Regions from separate parts of the Silvibacterium sp. genome, predicted to be linked through region 1. Evidence: riboswitches for the same ligand, from Rfam matches in the RefSeq annotation. Region 1 holds a riboswitch; the other holds the start of a gene.

Region 1 (7,975 bases):
TTTCATCAACGAGCACTTCCTCCGCTTCCTCGGCAAGCGGTACCCGCACGATTACAACAAGCAGTGGTTCGTGGCCTTCTGGCTGGGCCAGATCGCGTGGCTCTTCCCCTGGAGCCTCTTCCTGCCAGCCACGCTCATCCGCGCCTGGCGCAACCGCAGCATCTTCCATGACGATCTGCGCTACGACGCGACGAATACCATCCAGTTCCTCGACCCGCGCATGACGGCGCACCATGCCTCGTCGCTCGCGACCAGCGTGCGCTTCCGCGCCCGCACCAACCTGCTGCTCTCGATCTATGCAGGCTTCATCCTGGTCTTCTTCTCCATCTCGACCAACCAGGAGTACTACACCTGGCCGGCCTGGGTGCCGATCCTGATGATCATCACCGGCGCACTGGCCTCGATTGAAGATGCGCCCGCCGGCGACAACCGCTGGATTACTTCCTCCAGCCGCTGGCTCACCAGCGCGCATGCGCTCTTCGCCATCATCGGCATCAGCGCCGCCGCAGCGCTCGGTTACGGTCTCTGGAGCTCCCGCAACCTGCCCTTCGTCTCCGATATCGGCACGCTGCTGGCGCATCGCGGCGTAGGCGATTACTCGCTGGCGACTTCGCACCTCTTCGACCTCACCGGGCCATCCTTCGCGGCGCTGCGCGAGCCGGCACTCATCGCTGCCATCGCGCTACTGCTCGGGCCGCTGGCTTCGTGGATCCTGCGCCGCCGCGGTCATGGGTTCGAGTCGACGGTCACCGTTGCCTGCACCTCGGCCATCTTCCTCATCGCCGCGCACATTGCACTGGTGCGCTTCGAACCGATGCTCTCCTCGCGGGCGATGGCCGACACCATCAATCGCCTGACAGCGAGCGAGCCGAAGGACGCCTCGCAGCTCATCATCTACGGCGATCAGGCCGACGGCTCCTCGGTGATCTTCTACACGCATCGCCAGGCGCTGCTCGCGCATGGGCAGTCGTCCTACTTTGAGGGCAACTACGGCTCCTCGATGATCTGGGGCTCGGATTATCCCGACGCTCCGCACATCTTCCTCACCGACTCGGAATTCCTGCCGCTCTGGGGCACGGGACCGCGCAAGTTCCTCTTCGTCGGCGGCGATCTCCGCCCGCACGTCGAGCAGATGCTTAAGGGCCACCTCTACCTGCTGCAGGAACTCTCCGACAAGGCGCTCTACACGGATCGTCCGGTGCAATAGCAGTCTGAAAACCAAAGAAACGGCCGGCGAGTCCACCTCGCCGGCCGTTTCTTTGTTCGCTTCCCGGCGTCCGCTTTTTGGGCCATTTCTTAATATCGATTGATCGAGAATTGCGATCGCAGCAATCCACTCTGCGAATCCATTTGCTCCCCTGCTCCGTCCAATACTGCAGGAGGATCATCCCCAATGGCTGCTTTCTGTGCCTGCTGCGGAGCCGAGATCACCCCCAAGAGCGGACCCTGCACCCTCTGCGGATCACCGCAGCACGGGTCGCTGCCCGCCAAGCCTTCGCAACGCAAGAATTACCCCGAAACATCGTCCACTTCCACTATTCCCCGCCGCGTCGCCTGACGAGGCTTTACCATTGCAATCCCGGCGCTGTGGCCGCATCCTGAAAGACAAGGCAGCAGCATGGACACTGGCGCGAACGAAGCGAGACACATCAGTGCGGGCAAGCGGCGCATAACCATTGAGCCATCCCTGGGCTCGGTTGCGTCGCTGCTGGCGCACGTCCTCCTCCTGATCGCAATCTTCCATGTCGCGCGTCCCGTCTGGAAACCCGTAAAGATACGGACACAGGGCGGCCACGCGGCTCTGCTCTACTGGAATGCCGGCATCGGCACAGGCGCAGCGCAGCAGTCGACAAACAGCAAGACGATCACCAAGCCCGCCCGTCACGAATCGCCCAAGAATCCGGTAAAGACGGAATCGCGTCCTGCGCTCGCCTCGCCGATCCCGGCGAATACGGCGCCGCAGCAGGCTGCTTCCGCAGGAGCCGCAAAGTCGCAGAACCAGGCCATCGGCACCGGTCTTTCGGATGAAGACGCCACGCCTGCCTTCCCGACCTTTTCTCCCAATCCTCCGGTCAACGACCGCTCGCTGCTACCCTCAAATGAAACCAACATCGTCGTCGATGTGGATGTCAGCGCCGACGGCATCGTCCTCGACGAGAAGCTGGTTCGCGGTCTCGGCAATACTCTCGATCAGTCGGTGCTCGACACGGTACGCAGCTGGCACTTCCATCCCGCCACACGCAACGGATCTCCGGTTGCAAGCGTCTCCGAGCTGGTTTTTCCGATGAGCCCGCGCTACCACGCATAAAGACGCAATCCGCGCTCGAACGCGTACACTGTTCTCGCTTCAGTCGAGGAGAACAGTCTCTATGGTCCAGGGAACAACCGAAGGCGTCAGCGCAATCTGGATTCTCTCCAATGCCAGCTATGCCGGCATGAAAGCGCAGGCACACCCCAGTATTGGCTGGCGCGTCCTCTCATTCCTCTTCGGTTTTCCGGGGACACTTCTTTCCTTCTTCCCCATCCGCGAAGGCTCGGAACGCGCCTATGGCGTCGATCTGCCACGGCGGCAGGCGCCACGCATTTAGAGCTGCAACGGTAAAGGCCCGCCGAAGCGGGCCTTATTGCCTCGCAGCTACTTTGAGCTGTCCGACATCCGCACCGACACGCCCTGCGCCGCATCTGCGACATCCTTCCACGCATCCCACGTCGCAATGCGCTCCGCATACACATGCTTCGTCTGCGGCAAACCATGCGCACCGAGCATCAGCCGCAGCGGCGGATGCTCCGCGTCTACCAGCTTCAATACCGCCTCGGCCGTTGCCTTCGGATCGCCGCGCTCCATCGTCTGCATCCCGGCAAAGACCTGCTTACGCACGTCGCCATATACCTCAATCTCCTGCGAACGTTTGCCTGACTGCGGCCCGCCAAACTCCGTCGCATAAGCTCCCGGCTCGATGATCGAGACCTTGATGCCAAAGCTGCGAACTTCCATCGCAAGGCTCTCGTGCATCGCCTCAAGCGCCCACTTCGAGGAGCAATAAAAGCCGATCAGCGGCATCGTGATCACCCCCAACGTGCTCGACACGCCGATGATGTGCCCATGACCCTGTTTCCGCAGCAGCGGCAGCGCAGCCTTGATGACGCGATGCGGACCGAAGACGTTCGTGTTGAACTGCGCCTGCACATCTTCCTCGCTCGCCTCTTCGATGGTGCCGACCAGCGGATACGCGGCGTTGTTCAGCACGACATCCAGCCGGCCGAAGTGCGCATGCGCCTGCTCGACGGCCGCACGTACCTGCGCGGCATCCGTCGGCTCCAGCGCCAGAGGCAGCGCCGCATCCCCGAACGTCTCCGCGAGATCGGCCACATCGGCGGCCTTTCGTGCGGTCGCAGCGACCTTGTCGCCCCGCTTCAATGCCGCCTCGGCCCAGACTCGCCCCATGCCGCGCGATGCGCCGGTGATAAACCAAACTTTATTGCTCATCGATTTCTTCTCCTGAATGCCGGTTGGCCGCTTATCTAAACAATGTTCAAATAATGAGCACGGTATTCCCAGGTGCTACCGTGGAACAAGCTAGCTCTGAAGGTATTCGCACATTTGAACACTGTCAAGATTCAGGCAGAATGCAAATCCGGCAAACGATCGACCTATCATCATGGAGATCTGCGCGCCGCCCTGATCCAGGCCGCCGACGCGATCATCGCTGAAGGCGGCATCGAGGCCTTTTCCCTGCGCGCTGCCGCACAGCGGGCCGGCGTCAGCCCCGGCGCGCCTGCGCATCATTTCGGCAATGCCCGCGGCCTTCTTACCGAGGTTGGCCTGCTCGCCTATGCGCGCCTGGACTGCTACATCGAACAGGCCGGACACTCCGAAGATGTCGTGGCCGATGTGCGCGCCTTAAGCCTTGCGTTTATCGACTTTGCGCTCGAGCACCCGGGACACTTCCGGCTGATGTTCCGCAACGATCTCGTCGATCGCAGCGACCCACGCTTTGCGGCGCACACAAAACAATCCGGCCAGCGGCTCTCCCGCGCGTTTCTCGCCTACCAGGGCAAACCCCATGCGGACGCACGCCGTTTCGAAGACTCAGCCGACATGCTCTGCGGCATGGCCACGCTGCACGGGCTTGCTTCACTGACCCTCGAGGGCAAGGCGCTGCATTTTTTCCGCAGCTCCGATGTGCGCAGCTTCCGCAAGAACGAACTGCCGCGAATCATTGAGCGCCTGTACCCTGACAAGCAGGAATCACAACCGAAAAAGAGGGCTCCACGCCCTTGAACAAAGAGAAAGGCCCGCCCAAGCGGGCCTTTTTCACTGCTGAACATCGCAATTAACTGCAAACGCACTCTTCCTGCCCACAGTAGGAACAACAACGACAGATGTCGAACGATCCGCCCGCGATCGAGGGGATCACGAGCACCTCGTCGCCATCCTGGAATGCGTACTTCTCGTTGCCGAGGAAGCGAATGTCTTCTTCGTTCACGTAGAAGTTGATGAAGCGGCGAACCTGGCCCTGATCGTCACGCAGATGCGTTTTGAGCGCGGGGAAGTTCGTTTCGATGTCGGTGATGAGGTCGGGCAGGTTCTGCGCGCTCGACTTCAGCTCCTTCGCGCCATCGGTGTGTTTTTGAAAGGCATTGGGCAACAAAACTCTAACGGACACTTGCAACCTCCTCGGCCAGTTCCCGAACCAGTTCACCGGCGGCCGTTTTTTCTTCGATATACGCTTCAAAATCGGAGAGCCGCGGACGCACCGCTGCTTCCACTTCATAGGCACCGGCCAGCGCGTCGGTCGTCTTGAGACCGTTGCCGGTAATGACTGACACCGTCAGTTCATCCGGCTTGATGCGGCCATGCGCGTAGAGCCGCGCGGTCACTGCGGTAGTCACGCCACCGGCGGTCTCGGTGAAGATGCCTTCGGTCTCAGCCAGTTCCTGAATCGCCGAGACGATCTCGATGTCCGAGACATCCTCGGCCCAGCCACCGCTCTGGCGGATGGCTCGCGCCGCATACACACCGTCAGCCGGATTACCGATCGCGAGGGAACGCGCGATCGTCGCCGGGCGCTGCGGCTCGATGTGGTCGGCGCCGGTCTTTACCGCGGTCGAAATCGGGGAGCAGCCCGTGGCTTGCGCTCCGAAGAAGCGAACATCCTTGTCTTCCACCAGGCCGAGCGCGACCAGTTCCTTGAAGGCCTTGCGGATCTTCGTGATCAGCGAGCCGCCGGCCATGGGCACCACGACGTTGTCGGGCAGACGCCAGCCGAGCTGCTCTGCGATCTCGTAACCGACAGTCTTCGAGCCCTCGGCGTAGTAAGGCCGCAGGTTCACATTCACGAAGCCCCAGTTATAGCGGTCTGCAATCTGCGAGCACAGGCGGTTCACATGGTCGTAGTTGCCGTCGATGCGCACCAGGTTCGCGCCGTAGACCTGCGTATTCAGGATCTTCGCCGGCTCGAGGTCTGCCGGAACAAGGATGTAGGTCTTGAGACCAAGACGCGCAGCGCCCGCAGCCACCGCGTTCGCCAGATTGCCGGTCGAGGAGCAGCCGACCGTATCGAAACCGAAGGCCTGTGCATTCGCAAGTGCCGTGGCCACCACGCGATCCTTGAAGCTCAGCGTGGGCACGCATACCGCGTCGTTCTTGATGTAGAGATTGGTGGCGCCGATGCGTTTCGCCAGCCGCGGAGCCTTGAGCAATGGAGTCCAGCCGGAAGGCGTTGCCGAGACATAATCCTCCGGCACCGGCAGCAGCGCCTTGTAGCGCCACATGCTGTCCGGCCCCTGCGCGATCTTTTCGCGAGTGAAGCTTCCGCGAGCCGCCTCGAGATCGCAGTTCACCTCGAGCGGAGAAAAGCACTCATCACAGATGGAAAGCGGGACGTTGGGATACGTCTTTCCACACTCCCGACATTGCAATGCATAGGCCTGCGCCATGAAACCCCTCGATTCCGAGAGTCGCTTCAGGGCCCATCGGGGACTTTCCCCTATGGGTACAAATGCACGGGCATGCGTGACGTACTCTGCTGCAACATCAGGTACTGCAAATTGCCCGGACGCGTGTCCGGTCCTGCTTGGGATTTGGCGAGATGCGCTACTGCATTGCATCCCCGAATCTCATGTTCCCCGGTTTCCCAGGAGAGAGTTGACACCGATGTCTCAGATTGCCTGAGCCGGTTGTCGTGGCGTCACAGGGCCCGTCCCTCAGCCACTCTTCATGAAATTCAGGCTCGCTCCTAAGAGCAAACTTGAATGATTCATATGTACCACAGGGCTTTTTGCTATGCAACAGTACTCGTGGACGTCTACAGGTCCGTCCACTCCCCGGATTTAGACCCGGCAGCAACCGCAAACGGCGCCGTTCCAAGCGGACCGGGCCTCGCGAACCAGCAGCGGCAAGCAGGCCAGAGCGGCAACATTGTCAAACCAGGGCAGATGAAATGCCCGGTTGAGCCCCATGCCCAGGAGCGCAGTCAGGGCCAGGTACGCGCAGGTCGACGACTGCGCCGCGTCCGCTGCCAGGGCCGCATTGTGGCGCGCGCGAGCCTCGCGGCGTTTCCACATAGCGAGCAGCGGCATCACAACCAGCGCCGCGGCGGTGATCGCCAGCCCCGCGCCGCAGGTCTCCGCCTCGACTCCGAAGACAAGCGATGCCACGGCTGTAACACCGACCACGCCCGCAAGCATGAACAGCAGGAACGCCGCAGCGCGCGCAGCCTTACGTTCCGAGAGCCGTATGCCCGGAACCCACTGCAACATCACCATGAAGGCCGAAAGGACCTCGACAAGAGAGTCCGCGCCGAAGGCGAGCATGGCCGAACTCTTCGCCGACCATGCCGCATACGTAGATACGCCGAGCTCGGTCAGCATCCAGAGTATGGTGATACCCTGCAGCCAGTAAAGAGCGCCCACCGATGCAGGAACGCGAGCCTTTGCCGGTATCGCAGAAGATGCGATCTGATTCCATTCCATCTCTTGTCACCCGATCTCATTTTTACGGAACTGCGATCGTCTTTCTACACGACCTTCTGAAGATTTTTCCTCAGCCTGGTCCCTCCTCCCCTGGGAAGCTGCGCCTCTACCTCCGCGTGTGTCCGCTCCCACACCGGTACGGCGCGCGCCAGCAGCTTCTCGCCGGGGCGTGTCAGCTCCAGCAGCCGGCTCCGCCGATCCTCGGGATCGGGAGTAATTCGCACCAGCCCGCGCGTTTCCAGCAGCTTGAGGGCTGCCGTCAACGTCGTGCGGTCCATGGCCAACAACTCCGCGACCGAAGCCATCCGCGCCGGATGGGGACGATTCAGAGACATCAGCAGGGAGAACTGCCCGTTTGTGAGCCCCAGAGGCCGCAGCGCCACATCGAAACGCCGAGCCAGCGCTCGCGCTGCCCTCTGTACGTGCAGGCAGAGGCAGCAATCCCGGACCAGCAGTGTGGTCTCGAAGGGCACAGGACGGGGAGCCGAACGCGTAACCGGACCGGAGGCCTTTGACATCTCTTCATAATGTTGATATCAACGTATGCCGTCAAGCAAGACCGACCACTCCCCGGCGTGAAATACCGTCCCAGAAAAGGAGAGCTCGTCATGCATACGCACCCCGTCGTCTCCCGTGAAGAATGGCTCACCGCGCGTAAGGCTCTGCTCACCCGCGAGAAAGCAGAGACGCACCTGCGCGATGCCGTCAACGCCCAGCGTCTCGCGCTTCCCTGGGTTCTCGTCGAGAAGGAATACATCTTCGACACTCCGACCGGACGGCGCTCGCTTGCCGAACTCTTCAAAGGCCGCAGCCAGCTTATCGTTTACCACTTCATGCTTGCGCCCGGATGGGCCGCAGGCTGCCCCGGCTGCTCGTTCCTTGCAGATCACTTCGACGGCACGCTCGCACACCTCAACCATCACGACGTCACGTTCACTGCCGTATCCCGCGCAATGCTCTCCGAGATTGAAGCGTACAAGCGGCGTATGGGCTGGCATTT
Region 2 (7,975 bases), on a different contig from region 1:
GAATGCACTGTCGACGCCGCTCTTCGGACTGTGGCGCGCGCAGATCATGCCGCAGATCCTGAAGCCGTACCACGGCAAGCCCGTGCCGATGCACTTCCGGTCGGCAGAGGATTCGGTGGAGGAAGTGCGCGCAGCGCTGCCGACGATGCGAGCCACCTCCGTGCTGTTTCCCAACAAGGTTTTCGGCAGCCCGCGGCATTACGTGGTCTGGTCGCAGGGCAAGACGCCGCTGACCTCGCGGATGGAGACGCCGACGCTGGTGGATGTGGAGACCGGTGTGGTGACGACGACCGGTGGACTGCCGTGGTATCTGCGAGCGCTCGAGCTCTCGCGGCCACTGCACTTCGGCGATTACGGCGGCATGCCGCTGAAGATCCTGTGGGGACTGTTCGACGTGGCGCTCATTGTGGTGCTGGCGAGCGGTGTGTACCTTTGGCTCTCGAAGCGCAAGGCTCCGCTGGAGCGCGCGCTGAACCATCTGGCGGAACAGGAGCAGCTGCAGGAGGCACACGCATGAAGCACGCGGCGAAATTATCCGAGGTATACAGAATTCCCGCAGTGCTGGCCGCGATCACCGCGGTGGGACTGCTCTCCGCATTGCTGGGCGATGGGCTGTGGGACAAATTTTCGTGGGTGCTGCTGGCGATTCCGGTCGCGGCGATTGCCTTCTACCTGCTGAAGCCTCGGCAATAACTTCACCTATGCAAGGATCCCCGCGCGCGAGTCTTTTGGCGAAGCCGCGCGCGGGGATGAGATCGACAATCATGGAGAGCGGAGAAGTATCCGTGCTCTCCGACCCGCATCTTCCCGGCACGGACGAACCGCGGGTTCCTCCACTCCTATCTGATCCGGTCGAATGACAGGGGTGGATGTTGTCCACTCTTTTGGCACGATTTGAAGGCTGTGATTTCCCACGTCTCAGAGGCGAGACGTGGGGCACCCGGGCTTCCCACTCAGGCCAACTTCAGGCTTGCCTAGGCCATGGGGAGAATGCATGTTCGTGTTCTCCCGCCCAAGCAGAGCTTGGACGGGGCACCCTTATCCTTGCTGCTTGAAGAGAACTGCAGGTTCCTCCGCTGCGCTTCTCACCCCATCGCGCCAACGGCAGGCGCGTCGGGGACCCCGGTTCGCTTCGGTCGGAATGACCATTTGTAGGTTTGAGAAACAGCACGCCCCGTGTCCGCATTGGACACGGGGCTTGTTGCTTAGCCGAGCGTGGAGGTGAGCAGCTGTGGGTCGCTGTGTTCGGCGGCGATGGCGCGGAGGTCGGCGGCGAGCTCGTCGACGCGCTCGAACTGCGAGTCCCACGCGAACATGAAGCGGGCCGAGCCTCCGATGAAGGTGTAGAAGCGCCAGCCGCGTGCACGCAAGGCTTTCTCGGATGCTTCCGAGAGCTTCACGAAGACGGCGTTGGCCTGGACCTTGAAGTAGACATCGAGGCCGGGGACGCCGGCGATCTGCTCGGCGAGGCGGCGGGCGCAGGCGTTGGCGTGGGCGCCGTTGCGCAGCCACGAGCCGTCCGAGAGCATGCGCGCCCAGGGCGCGGAGAGATAGCGCATCTTCGAGGCGAGCTGGCCGGCCTGCTTGCAGCGGTAGTCGAAGTCTTCGGCCTGCTCGGGCTTGAAGAAGATGATGGCTTCACCAACGGCCATGCCGTTCTTGGTGCCGCCGAAGCAGAGCACGTCGACGCCGGCCTTCCAGGTGATGTCGGCAGGCGAGCAGCCGAGCGCGGCGCAGGCGTTGGCGAAGCGGGCTCCATCCATGTGCAGGCGCAGGTTGTGCTCGCGGCATGCCTCGGCGATGGCCTTGACCTCGTCGACGGTGTAGACCTGGCCGGTCTCGGTAGGCTGCGTGATGGTGACGACGCGCGGCTTGGGGAAATGGATGTCGTTGCGGCGCGTGGCCAGCGAACGGATGTCTTCCGGCGTGAGCTTGCCGTCGATCGAGGGCGAGGTCAGAAGCTTCGAGCCGTTCGAGAAGAACTCGGGCGCGCCGCATTCGTCGGTTTCGACGTGGGCGGCATCGGAGCAGATGACAGAGTGGTAGCTCTGGCAGAGCGCGGCGAGCGCGAGCGAATTGGCGGCCGTGCCGTTGAAGGCGAAGAAGACTTCGCAGTCGGTTTCGAACAAGGCCCGGAAGGCATCGGCGGCGCGGGCGGTCCAGAGATCGCCACCGTAAGCAGGTTCATGGCCGTGATTGGCCTCCTGCATGGCCTGCCAGGCCTCGGGACAGATACCGGCATAGTTATCGCTGGCGAATTGCTGGGAGTGATCGGACATGCTGGGAAACGCACCTTTCGAGCGTCATTCCACCATTGGATGAACCTATGTGCCGTGAGGACCCGATGATTGCCAGAACTGGCCACATCCCTCAGCGAGGACGCCACCTTGCCCGGGGAGCAGGTTGGCGTTGAGCGCACAGGCTCAACTCTTGATGTAGCTTCAGGATAATTTATGGCTGGAAGCGATTGCAATGGGCTGCTGCGCGCAGCACGATTCGCCTTCGGCCTCCGCTCCCTTTGGTCGCGAGCTGGCTCTGGCTTCTTGCGGAATGCGAAGGTCGTTCACTGAAGCTTCTGCTGGCCTGGCTAGAGGACTCCCCAAAAGCTCCGCACAAAGAGTTCGTACTCTCCCGCCCAAGCTTAGCTTGGACGGGGCACCCTCATCCTCGCAGCTTGAAGCGAACCGCAGGTTCCTCCACTACGCTCCCTGCGGTCGCTTCGGCCGGAATGACAAATCAAGAATGATGCGAGCAAGCCTGCATGGAGCGCCGTCACACTTCAGTCGCGACCAGAGGGAGCGGAGGCCGAAGGCGGATCGCCCTGCGCGCAGCAGCGGAAGCCGATGTTCGAGGTCGAGCTGTCGGGTGTGTTCGAGGTCCGGGCGGCGACTCTGTAGCGATTGCAATAAGAGGCGTGGCAGAGGAACGATCCGCCCTTCATCACCTTTGCTTCGCCATTTGCAGGGCCCGTCGGGTTCGGCGATGGATGCGCGGCCTGCTCGCTTGCAGTGGCCGGGCTGAACCAGTCCGCGCACCACTCCCACACGTTGCCGGCCGAGGAGTACAAGCCGTAGCCGTTGGGCGGGAAGGCGTCGACGGGGCTGGTGCTGCTGTAGCCATCCTCGGCGGTGTTGTGGTTGGGGAACTGGCCCTGCCATACGTTGCAAAGATGTTTGCCGTCGGGCGTGAGCTCGTCTCCCCAGGGAAAGAGCTTCTGCTCGAGGCCGCCGCGCGCGGCGTACTCCCACTCCGCTTCGGTCGGCAGCCGCTTCCCTGCCCAGGCGGCGAAGGCCTGCGCGTCGGTCCACGCGACATGCACGACGGGATGGTTCATACGTTCATCAATATTCGAGCCAGGGCCTTCGGGCGCTCGCCAGGATGCGCCGAAGACCTGGCACCACCAGGGCGCGGCAGCCGCGGTGTCGGCGACGAGGTCGTGGAACCGCTCGCGGGGCAGGTGCAGCCAGAAGACGAAGGACCAGTTGTAGCGCTCGGCCTCGGTGACGTAGCCGGTGGCTTCGACGAAGCGCGCGAACTGCGCATTTGTAACCGGCGTGGTGTCGATTGCGAAGGGCGACAGCTCGACGGGACGGACCGGACCTTCACCATCATTGGGAAAGCCGTGAGGATAGTCCGTGCCCATGAGGAAGCGACCACCGGGGAGCGCGATCATCGGCGCGCTGTCCGGCACCTGTGCCGCAGAAGCGGGCGCAGGCGCGAGCGTGATGAGGGTGGAGGCTCGGCCGGGTGTGCAGCAGCTGGGTTTCTCTTCACTCATGTGCTTCCCTTGTGTTGATGATAAGCCTCATAGCTGCTGCGCGCAGGGCGATCCGTCTTCGGCCTCCGCTCCCTTTGGTCGCGATGCAGGCTCAAAGGAAAGCATACAAACAAGTGTCATTTCGACCGAAGCGAGACGCTTTTCGTCTCGCGCAGTGGAGGAACCTGCAGTTCTCTTTCAACGAGCGAGGATGCGGTGCTTCCCCACTCAAGCCAAATGCGGGCTTGAATGGGGCACCCGTGGTTTGTTCCTGCGATGAGAGAACTGCAGGCTCCTCCACTTCACGTCTTTTGACATCAGAAGGTGTAGCGGGCCGCGACCTGGAGCTGGCGCGGGTTGGAGGCCGAGGTGATCTGGCCGTAGGTGGCATCGCCGACTTCTCCGTCCGGAGCGCTGAAGATGGGGTGATTCAGCGCGTCGAAGGCATCGAGGCGGATGTTGAGATTCGATTCATGCCAGCGCGTGATGGGGAAATTGCGCTGCAGGCTGAGGTTGAGCTGATCGGTGCCGGGCGCACGCAGGCCGTTGCGGGCTGCGTTGCCGAAGGTGTAGGAGGTGGTGTTGACGTAGCACGCGGTGTTGAACCACTCCGCCGTGGTGTGGGGCGCGTTCTTGTTGCCGTCGCAGAGCTGCGTAGGCCGCGTGAGCGTGCCGGCGTTGGCGGCGTCATAGCTCATGCTGGGCGTGAAGGGCAGGCCCGTCTGGTAGCTGTAGACAGGCGAGAGCGCCCATCCGCCGACAACGGCCGAGACGACGCGGGAGTGATTGAGATAAGCGCGGCCGCGGCCGAAGGGCAGCTCCCAGATGCCGGTGAGCACGTAGCGCAGGCGCACATCGTTATCCGACGAGCCGTAGTTCGCGTTCTTGTCGTAGTTGTTCTGGATGGTGTCGCCCGCGCCGCAGGTATCGCAGAGATCCATTGCGGGATTGATGATGTCGAAGGCGTGTCCGTAGGTGAAGGAGTTGAGGAAGCCGATGCCGTGCGAGAAGCGCTTCTCAAGCTTGGCGGAGAAGCCGTTGTAGTTGCTCGCATTCCAGTTGCCGACGGTCTTGATCGGCGCATCGGTGATGGCCGCGAGAGGACGACGCGAGGCGACGGTGGTGGAGTTGAGCACGGTGGGTTGGTTGCCCGCACCGAGGCCGACGAGCTGCACGCCGCGGTTGCCGACGTAGTTCGCCTCAAGGAGCATGCCCCAGGGCAGCAGCTTCTGCACGCTCAGGCTCCACTCCTCTACGTAGGGCATCTGGAAGTGCAGCGGCCAGCTGACGAGCGTGGAGGTGGCGCTGGGCACGAGCGTGAAGTCCGATGCGGAAACAGCGGTGGGACGGGCGATGGAGGCCGTCGAGCTCAGCTCGAAGCCGGTGGAGGGATTGAGCTGATCGCTGCTGATGGTCTCCGCGCCGTAGCCGTAGAAGGGCGGGTTGTCCGTCATGCGATTGGTGACGCCGGTGCCTTCATCCTGCGCGTAGAAGATGCCGTAGGAAGAGCGGACGGTCATGTCCTTGATCTTCGGCACGCGATAGGCGAAGCCGATGCGCGGAGCGATGTTGTTGGTGTCTCCGTGGATGAGGCCGCGCGGCAGGCGGCTGTCTCCGGAGAAGATGAGCTGACCGTAGAGCGGGCTGTCCTTATCGAGGATGAAGTCGCCCATGTGGTTTGAAGTTTCGATATACGGCGCGGCGTATTCATAGCGCACGCCGAGATTCAGCGTGAGCGCGGGCGTGACCGACCACTGATCGGCAACATAGCCGCCAATGAACCAGCCGCGCTCGACAGCGTCGGCGACAGTGCCGGTAGTGAGCGTGTCGGAGTCGCCGAGAAGCAGGTCGGCCACGGCATTGCCGGTGGTGCTGCGTGCGCCGGGGTTCTGCGTAAAGACGCCATCGAAGCCGAAAGTGCTGCGGCCGTTCGAAGCGGCAAAGGTAGTGGGACGGATGAGCATGAACTCGCCGCCGGTCTTGAGAACGTGACGGCCGCTGGACTTCGAGATGTTATCCGACCAGTCCCACACGCCGGAGGACTTGCGCAGCGGGGCGTTGCCGCAGCAACCGGCCATGGAGCCGAGCTCCGCGTAATTGGAGACGGAGAAGAAGGGCGTGCCGCTGTCGACCTGCGAGTCGAGACTGCCGGTGATGATGGGATCGCGGGCGACGGTGCTGTCCGAGTTGATCGCGATTGAAGTCCACGAGAAGCGGAAATCGTTGACGAGCGTGGGGCTGAAGATGCGGGTGTAGCCGATGCCGACGCCGGAGGAGTCGATGTTCTGCTGGCCGGGGTCCTGTCCCGGCGCGGGCAGCGTCGCATCCTGCGAGGTGACGGCATTCACGCGCGAGTAGCGGGCGAAGGCGCTGTCATTCGCGCCCAGCTGCACATCGCCGCGCACCACGCCATTGCGCTTGTCTACGCGCTCGGGCACGTTGCGGCGATAGAGGCTGCTGCCGTCATTGGGCAGCGGATACCAGTCCACCAACTCCTGTCCGATGCTGTTGATGCGCTCGGTGGGGATGGTGTTATTCGTGAACTCGGTGCGGGTGGCGGTGGTGCCTGTGCCCGCGGTGGTGCTGGGGTCGTAGATGGCGGTGGTGCCGAAGTCTCCGGCACGCTGCAGCGCGGTGGGCACGGTGGTGCTGGAGGTGGACTCGACGCGGTCGTGATAGCCCTCGTACGCACCGAAGAGCCACGCGTGATCCTTGCGGATGGGGCCGCCGAGCGAGCCGCCGTACTGGTTGAGCACGAGCAGAGGATTCGAGGTAGCGAAGTAGTTGATCGCGTTCAGCTCGTTGTTCTGGATGAACTCGTAGGCCGAACCGTGCAGCTCATTCGTGCCGGACTTGGTGATCGCATTCACGACCGCGCCGGCCGAGGCTCCGAACTCGGCGGAGAAGTTGCTGGTTTGGACGGTGAACTCCTGCAGTGCGTCGATGGGCGGGCGAACCATGTCGCGCGCATCGTTATCAAGGCCGCGAAGGTCGTTCACATTGCGCGCGCCGTCGAGCAGGAAGGCGTTCTGCAGACCGGAGTTGCCATAGGCGACGAAGGTGAGATCGCGGCCCGCGGCCTCCGGCGTGGTGCCGGGGATGTAGTCACCGGCGGTAAGGTAGTTGCGGCCCTGGATAGGCAGATCGGTGAGCGTGCGCGAGGAGACGACCTGCGCGATGGTGTCCGACTTGGTCTCAAGCAGTGGGGCATCGCCGCTGACGGTGACAACCTGCTCGGAGTGGCCAACGGGCAGCGCAATGGTGAGGCTTACCGCTTCGCCGGTGGAGACGACGACGGCATCGCGATGGACGGACTCGAAGCCGGATGCGGTGATGTCGGCGTTGTAGCGGCCGGGCTGAAGGGAGGGGACTTCGGCGATGCCGTGATCGTTGGACTCAAGGGAGCGGACGACGGCGCCGGTGTCAGTACCGACGATGGAGACCTGGGCGTGCGGGAGAGTGGCTCCGGTGGAGTCCGTGACGACGATGCTCAGGCTGCCGGTGGAGGTCTGCGCGAAAGCGATCTTCAGGGAAGGGACGGCAAGCGCTGCAAGAGCAACGGCGGCGAAAGCGCGGCTGCGGGAAAACTGGGACATAAAGCCTCACAAAGTGGAAACGGGGGTTGGCTGGCAGCCGGGCACTGGTGTGCCCGGTCTGGGAAGAAGGATGCAGGCCTACGCACAACAGGCCTCCTGCGCACTCGCGAGCGCGGCGGACTGCTTCGGCGGATCGGGAACGGTGATGGGGTCTCCCAGCTCCTGCTGCATGGCGCGGAGACGGGCGACGAGCTGCAGCTTGAGCGCGTCGTGCTGCGGATCGTTGCTGAGATCGTGCATCTCCCACGGATCCTGTTCCAGGTTGAAGAGCTGGTAGCGCTGGATTTTGGTGTAGTAGATGAGCTTGTGCGTCTTGGTGCGAACGCTGCGCTGCAGGGTCTCGAGCCAGCCGAACATCGCATCGTAGATGGGCTCGGGCTCGCCATGAATCATGGGCACGAGGCTGGGAAAGCCGACCGTCTCGGGCACCGGAACGCCGGCCAGCTCGCAGGTGGTGGCGAACATCGAGTGCTGGTAAACCATCTCGTCGACGCGCTTGCCTTTGGGGATGCCGGGACCGGCGAGGATGAGCGGCATGCGCATGCTGCACTCATACTGATTTTGCTTGCCCATCAGGCCGTGCTCGCCCACGGCGAGGCCGTGGTCCGCGGTAAGGATGACG

The links. Region 1 has a riboswitch for S-adenosylmethionine ahead of thrC (threonine synthase). Riboswitches for the same ligand answer to the same signal wherever they lie in the genome.
Region 2: it holds a riboswitch for S-adenosylmethionine, as region 1 does, so the genes downstream of both, QM649_RS10230 (threonine aldolase family protein) here and thrC (threonine synthase) in region 1, are expected to answer to the same signal.

Annotation. Positions count from the first base shown of each region.
Region 1 covers NZ_JASGFD010000005.1:64,717-72,691, reverse strand. The annotation lists gene QM649_RS03145 (ArnT family glycosyltransferase) at 1-1,207, shown strand, start outside; gene QM649_RS03140 (energy transducer TonB) at 1,619-2,308, shown strand; gene QM649_RS03135 (hypothetical protein) at 2,370-2,588, shown strand; gene QM649_RS03130 (SDR family NAD(P)-dependent oxidoreductase) at 2,636-3,487, opposite strand; gene QM649_RS03125 (TetR/AcrR family transcriptional regulator) at 3,602-4,282, shown strand; gene QM649_RS03120 (MoaD/ThiS family protein) at 4,335-4,667, opposite strand; gene thrC (threonine synthase) at 4,657-5,940, opposite strand; SAM riboswitch class I at 6,118-6,227, opposite strand; gene QM649_RS03110 (cation transporter) at 6,334-6,975, opposite strand; gene QM649_RS03105 (MarR family winged helix-turn-helix transcriptional regulator) at 7,020-7,493, opposite strand; gene QM649_RS03100 (DUF899 domain-containing protein) at 7,584-7,975, shown strand, end outside.
Region 2 covers NZ_JASGFD010000023.1:24,599-32,573, forward strand. The annotation lists gene QM649_RS10220 (PepSY-associated TM helix domain-containing protein) at 1-517, shown strand, start outside; gene QM649_RS10225 (hypothetical protein) at 514-693, shown strand; gene QM649_RS10230 (threonine aldolase family protein) at 1,206-2,279, opposite strand; SAM-I-IV-variant riboswitch at 2,335-2,442, opposite strand; gene QM649_RS10235 (formylglycine-generating enzyme family protein) at 2,780-3,778, opposite strand; gene QM649_RS10240 (carboxypeptidase regulatory-like domain-containing protein) at 4,075-7,353, opposite strand; gene QM649_RS10245 (sulfatase-like hydrolase/transferase) at 7,432-7,975, opposite strand, start outside.